DNA from 2 places in the Antrihabitans spumae genome. Region 1 is predicted to be linked to the other one. Evidence: riboswitches for the same ligand, from Rfam matches in the RefSeq annotation. Region 1 holds a riboswitch; the other holds the start of a gene.
What was found. A riboswitch is a leader RNA that binds a small molecule or an ion and turns the genes downstream of it on or off. The one in region 1 is predicted to bind thiamine pyrophosphate.
Positions count from the first base shown of each region.

Region 1 (3,404 bases):
GTACGTTCTCGAGGGCGAAGTCGGCGATGCCCGAGATCTGCTCTACTGCCTACTCGACCTGTCGTCGACGCTGTTGCGTCGACTCGACGATGGAACCGCAACGAGCCACGACGCCGCACTTCGTGAACTCGGCCTGCAGATCGTCGCCGACCGATCTGCAGCGTGAATCGCTGCTGCGCCCGAGCGTCGCAACTGACAAGATCCCTGAGTGCTCAGACTCGCTACGTGGAACGTCAACTCCGTTCGCTCTCGACTGGATCGCGTCGTCGATTGGCTGGACCGGTCCGATATCGACGTCCTCGCGCTGCAGGAAACCAAATGCCGCGACGACCAGTTTCCCTATGACCGATTCGACGCGGCAGGCTACGAGGTCGCTCATGCCGGGATCAATCAGTGGAACGGCGTTGCGATCGCGTCACGCGTCGGTCTAGAAGACGTCCAGATCGCGTTCGACGGCCAACCCGGCTTCGATCGGGACGCGGCCGACACCCTGTTCGCCGAACCGGTCGTCGACTCGCGCGCAATCGCCGCGACCTGCGGTGGTGTCCGGGTGTGGAGCCTGTACGTCCCCAACGGTCGGGCAGTGACCGATCCACACTTCGAGTACAAGCTCGATTGGCTTGCGCGCCTGCACGACAACGCCGAGAAGTGGCTCGCCGACGACCCTGCCGCTCAGATCGCACTGGTCGGCGACTGGAACATCGCGCCGACCGACGACGACGTCTGGTCCGTCGAATACTTCGCCGACAAGACCCACACGACGCCGCAGGAACGCGCGGCGTTCGACGCCTTCGTGACCACCGGCTTCAGTGACGTCGTCCGTCCCTACGCGCCTGGTCCCGGCGTGTTCACCTACTGGGATTACACGCGGCTGCGATTCCCTCGCAAGGAAGGTATGAAGATCGACTTCGTGCTCGCCTCGCCCGCGTTGGCAGCACGAGCGACGGCAGCGCTGATCGACCGCGAGGAACGCAAAGGCACCGGGGCAAGCGATCACGCACCCGTTGTCGTCGAATTCGAATAGCCGGGTTTTCTAACAGCTGAGCTATTGCGCGGGTTCCAGTGGCTCGAGGAGAGCCTCTTCGAGTGCGGACATCCCAGCCATCAGCGCCGCTCGCTGCGACTTGTCCAATCGCTCCAGAGCAACTGCGAAGTTCTGAATACGGGACGACGTCAAGCCGTTGACCAGCGCTTCGCCACTGTCGGTCGCCTGCAGGAGCGAGGCGCGGCCGTCGTCGGGATCGGCCTGTCGCACAACGTAACCGGACTTCTCGAGCGCGGTAACGATCCGCGACATCGTCGGTGGCGTCACCCGTTCTGCAGCGGCGAGGTCACCGAGCCTGGCCGGCCCACTTCGAGTAAGCGTTGCCAGCGCGGAAGCAACTCCGGGACTGAGTGATCCGGCGTCACCGGATCGGCGCAATGCCCGGGTTATCCGACCGAGCGACAAGTACAACTCTGCTGCTTCCCCAAGAGCCTGCTGGTCCATTTGTCCGATTCTGGCGTATGCCGGTCACATTGTCGTCACCCGGTCCATCCTCTACCCCGAAGCGACTACCCGACTGCGACCCTCTCGGCCTCGCGATCAGCATCGGCCGATCGCTACTTGTCACTGTCTCCGAACGCATAGTTGTGCAGGCAGATTCGCCGTCAGCTGCCTGCATTTCTATGCACTCGGCGTTCGGTCAGAGCGGAACGGCAACCTCGCGATACTCCGGGTTGTCTGCAACGAACCGCTGGACGTAGGTGCACACAGGACGAACCTTCCAGCCGTAGACCCTTGCATGATCGAGCGCGCCACGAACGAGCACACCGGCAAGACCGCGATGGCCGAAATCCTCGGTGATCACGGTGTGCATAAACGACACGATCAGCGGTCTGCCCGCACGCCCGCCCTTGGTCAGTTCGCTCTCGTAGAACCCCATGATGCCGACCAAATCGCCATTGAGCCACAGCTCGAAACGGCTCTGCGCGGCGTTGACCACGATTTCCGTAGTGATTGCATCCGACAGCATGTAAAGCCTCCACCATCAACTTGTCGAGCCGATCGATCCCCACCCGCGACAACGTTGACGCTGTGATGCACGCCACTATTCAACAGTGCGGAGCGGGACTTGTCATCGACTGGATGAAACGTCTGCGTTACGGTCGACACCGTCGGGCCGAAACGCGCGGCGACAACTACACATCCACGGGGGCTCGCACCAGCGGGCTGAGAGGACGGCTAGGGCCGTCGACCGTACGAACCTGACCGGATAATGCCGGCGTAGGGAGAAGCTATGAGGGACACCTCTATCTCGAACGATCGCTCTGTCACGACGGGGCCGATCGAAGGCAGCAGCAAGGTCTACATCGACGTTGCACACAGCGCGGGCTTGGCAATCCCGATCCGTCGCGTCCACCTGACCAACGGGGATCATCACGATCTCTACGACACCTCGGGTCCATACACGGATACGAACGTCGACATCGACGTCACTGCCGGGCTTCCGAAACTGCGCAACCATTGGACGAAATCGGAACCGATCGACGGCGCCGCGACGCAGCTCAGCTGGGCCCGCGCGGGCACAATCACCGATGAGATGCACTTCTGCGCTGCGCGAGAGGGACTTTCACCAGAACTGGTACGCGACGAGGTCGCTGCCGGACGCGCGGTGATACCGGCGAACCATCGCCACCCCGAGTGCGAACCGATGATCATCGGCAAGCGTTTCGCAGTGAAGGTCAATGCCAACATCGGCAACTCGGCTGTCACGTCGTCGATCTCCGACGAAGTGGACAAGATGGTGTGGGCTACCCGATGGGGCGCCGACACCATCATGGACCTGTCGACCGGCAAGAACATTCACGAAACCCGCGAATGGATCATGCGCAACTCCCCCGTGCCGGTCGGCACCGTTCCGATCTACCAAGCACTCGAGAAATGCAACGGCGATCCAGCTGCCCTCACGTGGGAGATCTACCGCGACACTGTGATCGAGCAATGTGAGCAGGGTGTCGACTACATGACGGTTCATGCCGGCGTGCTGTTGCGCTACATACCTCTCACTGCCAAGCGAGTAACGGGAATCGTCTCCCGCGGCGGGTCGATCATGGCCGCGTGGTGCCTTGCTCACCATCGAGAATCGTTCCTGTACACCCACTTCCACGATCTGTGCCGAATCTTGCGAGAGTACGACGTGACGTTCTCCCTCGGCGACGGCCTCCGACCCGGATCGATCGCAGACGCCAACGACGCCGCCCAGTTCGCGGAACTGCGAACTCTCGGAGAGCTCACGAAGATCGCGAAATCACATGGGGTGCAAGTAATGATCGAAGGTCCGGGTCATGTCCCCATGCACAAGATCGTGGAGAACGTGCGCTTGGAGGAAGAGCTGTGCGAAGAGGCTCCCTTCTATACGCTC
Region 1 covers NZ_JBIMSN010000008.1:96,008-99,411, reverse strand. Annotated here, with positions in the region: gene ACHIRB_RS02300 (hypothetical protein) at 1-166, shown strand, start outside; gene ACHIRB_RS02295 (exodeoxyribonuclease III) at 209-1,024, shown strand; gene ACHIRB_RS02290 (MarR family winged helix-turn-helix transcriptional regulator) at 1,046-1,489, opposite strand; gene ACHIRB_RS02285 (GNAT family N-acetyltransferase) at 1,686-2,015, opposite strand; TPP riboswitch at 2,182-2,289, shown strand; gene thiC (phosphomethylpyrimidine synthase ThiC) at 2,280-3,404, shown strand, end outside.

Region 2 (3,404 bases), on a different contig from region 1:
CTATGTTCATCGTGCCGAAACTGCCGAACACGTAGGGCAAGTCGGTCGCATGGGTCGCGCCGACGCGGGCAGCTTTCAACATCGGCGTCGCTTGATCGAAGCGATAGAACCAGGTCGGGGAATGCCTGCTGTGCGCTTCGGCAACCCAGATGCTCGGCATCCGAAACCCTGCGTCGCTCGAAATTGCCTGTGCACCTTTGGATTTACCGGCATCCGGGTAGAAGGCGATGATCTCGGCGAGACGCTCGTGCGACAGCGTCGGATGGTCGGCGGCGATCACCCGCAACATCTCGTTCACCGCGTCCGGCGTCACCGGCATCAGCGCTGACCTGATCAGCCGGAACAACGCGGCCTCGTCGCGGTTGGTCCCGATGATCAGCGGTATGCGGTGCGAGAGCCCCTTCTGGAACGCGGCGACGGGATAGCGCGGCACCAGATCGCCGTCCACAACCGGTGCAGTTGCAAGGGTGCCAGGGACTTTGGCAGGAATCTCGTCGACGAGGACATCGCTCGCGACGATGATCTCCTCGATCGGTAGGTCGTAGAGTTCGTGCGCACGCTCGGCGGGTAGCTCGAGAATCTCCAGAAACCGTGCGGCGACGCGGGCGGCCCGCTCGGGTCCGTAGACGGACGTCGCCGGCGGGCTTTGGACGATCGCGCGATGGAACAGGCCTTCGGCACGCGGCGACGTCATCAGCGTCGTGATAGACCCGGCACCCGACGATTCGCCGAACAACGTCACGTTCGTCGGATCGCCACCGAAGACGGCGATGTTCTCGCGGACCCACTCCAATGCCGCAATCTGGTCGCGCAGACCGAGATTCGACTCGAAGGTCGCTTCCGGCGTCGAGAAGGAACTGAGATCGAGGAACCCGAGCGCGCCGAGCCGGTAGTTCACGGTGACGATGACGGTGTTGCCGAGTTCAGCGAGTTGGCGACCGTTGTACAGCTTCTGCGCCGAGCTGCCGAGACAGTAGGCGCCACCGTGGATCCACACCATGACCGGCCGCGGATCGCTGTCGGTTGCCGGGGTCCAGATGTTGAGCCACAGGCAGTCTTCGCCCGGTACAAGTCCCGCGTCGATCGGGACCGTGTTGTCGACACCCTGTGGTGCGATCGGACCGAACTCCGTGCAATCGCGCACCCCGTCCCATGGCGTGCGCGGGCGTGGACTCCGAAACCGCAGCGGACCCGACACCGGCTCGGCGAACGGAATACTTCGCCACGAGAGCGTCTCCCCGTCCCGCCGACCACGAATCTCTCCCGACGAGATCCGCACGATCGGTGCCGCCGCTGCAGAATCCTCGGCGGCAACCGCTTGGGCGTCGTCTGTCACTACGACCGCTGGTTCGGCATCCATGAAACCAGGGTAAGCGACCAGCCTGCTACCCTCGCCTGACTGACACGGGGTGCTCCAGGTTGGAGCTGAGATAAGACCCGCGAACCTGATGCAGGTAATGCTGACGAAGGGATGTCATGGCCCGCTTTACCGACCGTGTGTGGGACGAGACGAAGCAGTTACGCGCTGCAATCGACGAGTTGGAGTTTCTCCGCCGACTCGGCGATGGCACGTTGCCGCTCGACGTCTTCCGCACCTACATCGAACAAGATGCGATCTATCTCGCCGGGTACGCCAAGGCATTGGCGCTGCTTGCGGCGCGTGCACCGGATCCCGTCACCGCCGCGTTCTGGGCGCAGGCTGCAGCGACGTCGGCAACCGTCGAACTGTCGTTGCACGAAGGCCTGCTTTCGGGCGGGACTTTGGGAGCAGCCGGGGAATTGCCTGCGCCGTCCAACGCGTGTCTCGGCTACGTCTCGTACCTGATCGCGACGGCGGCGACCGAGCCATACGCGGTTGCGGCAGCAGCGGTGCTGCCGTGTTTCTGGATCTACGCCGAGGTCGGGCGCGACCTCGCCGCGAGCGCGCAGGGGGTGCTCGCGGCCGATCCCGGCCATCCGTATGCCCAGTGGGTCACCACCTACGACAACCAGGACTTCCACGACGAAGTCGCCAAAGCCCGCGAACTTGTCGATGCGGCAGCCGACGCCGCATCCGACGCCGAGCGCGACGCGATGAGCACTGCTTTCGTGACCGCCTCCCGCTACGAACTTCTGTTCTGGGACACGGCGCTGCACCCGCAGCCGTGGCCCGCCTGAAAGGACACTTCCGACCATGAACCGCCACTCTTTGCTCCGCCGGATTTTGACCGGAGCCGTCGTGACGGCGTCCGCGGTGTCGCTGCTGACCGCGTGCTCCGACAACGGTGACGCAGACCCGAACACGATCCGTTTCGCACTCGACTGGACGCCCAACACCAACCACACCGGACTTTATGTTGCGTTGCAGGAGGGCTACTTCCGCGATGCCGGCCTCGACGTCGAGATTCTGCCGTACAACACGGCATCGCCTGATTCGCTGATCGATTCGGGCAACGCCGAGTTCGGGGTCAGCTTCCAGAATTCCGCCACGTTCGCGAAAGCGGCAGGTACCGATACGGTTTCGGTGCTCGCGCCACTGCAGCACTGGGCGACTGCGATCGGGGTCCGCGCCGACCGTGCCGACCTGTCCAGCCCGAAAACGTTGGACGGCAAGATCTATGCCGGTTTCGGCGATGCGGGCGAGATCGAAACGCTGCGCCAGGTCATCCGCAACGACGGCGGCACCGGCGACTTCAAGAATGTGACCGTCGGAACCTCCGCGTACGAGTCGGTGTACTCCGGCGAGGCCGACTTCACGGTCCCCTACTTCGCGTGGGAGGGCATCGAAGCCGAGCACCGCGGGACACCGTTCAAGTATTTCCATTACTCCGACTTCGGCTTTCCCGATGCCTACGCCATCGTGATCAACGGCAATCAGACCTGGCTGAAAGAACATCCGGAGCAGGCAAAGAAGTTCGTGCAGGCGTTGCAGAAGGGCTATCAACTCGCAGCCGACGACCCGGCGAAGGGCGCGCAGTTACTCATCGACGCGAACCCCGGTGCGTTCACCGACGAACCGCTGATCAAGGAAAGCCAGCAGATGCTGTCCGACAAGTTCATGAAGGACAGCTCAGGGAAGGTCGGGACCCAAACGCTCGAACAGTGGACGGGCTACTCGCGCTTCCTCTTCCAACACGGCGTGCTCGTCGACGAGTCCGGCAAACCGCTGACCACCGAACCTGATTGGTCGACGTACTTCACCAATGAGTACCTCAGCGGTCCGTAGGGTCGTCCCTGCGTTCGTCGGCCTCGCCGCCCTGTTCGCGGCGTGGCAGGTCTACGTCTCCGTCAACGATGTACGGCCACAACTGTTGCCGTCGCCGTGGCGGGTAGTGACCCAGGGGTGGGCGCAGCGCGACGTCATTGCCACCAATGCCGTTGCAACACTGCAGGTCACCCTCGTCGGTTTCGCGTTGTCGTTGACG
Region 2 covers NZ_JBIMSN010000155.1:48,048-51,451, reverse strand. Annotated here, with positions in the region: gene ACHIRB_RS29590 (carboxylesterase/lipase family protein) at 1-1,360, opposite strand, end outside; TPP riboswitch at 1,396-1,489, shown strand; gene ACHIRB_RS29585 (TenA family protein) at 1,477-2,157, shown strand; gene ACHIRB_RS29580 (ABC transporter substrate-binding protein) at 2,174-3,205, shown strand; gene ACHIRB_RS29575 (ABC transporter permease) at 3,183-3,404, shown strand, end outside.
Region 2: linked by a shared signal. The riboswitch ahead of ACHIRB_RS29585 (TenA family protein) and the one ahead of thiC (phosphomethylpyrimidine synthase ThiC) in region 1 are both predicted to bind thiamine pyrophosphate.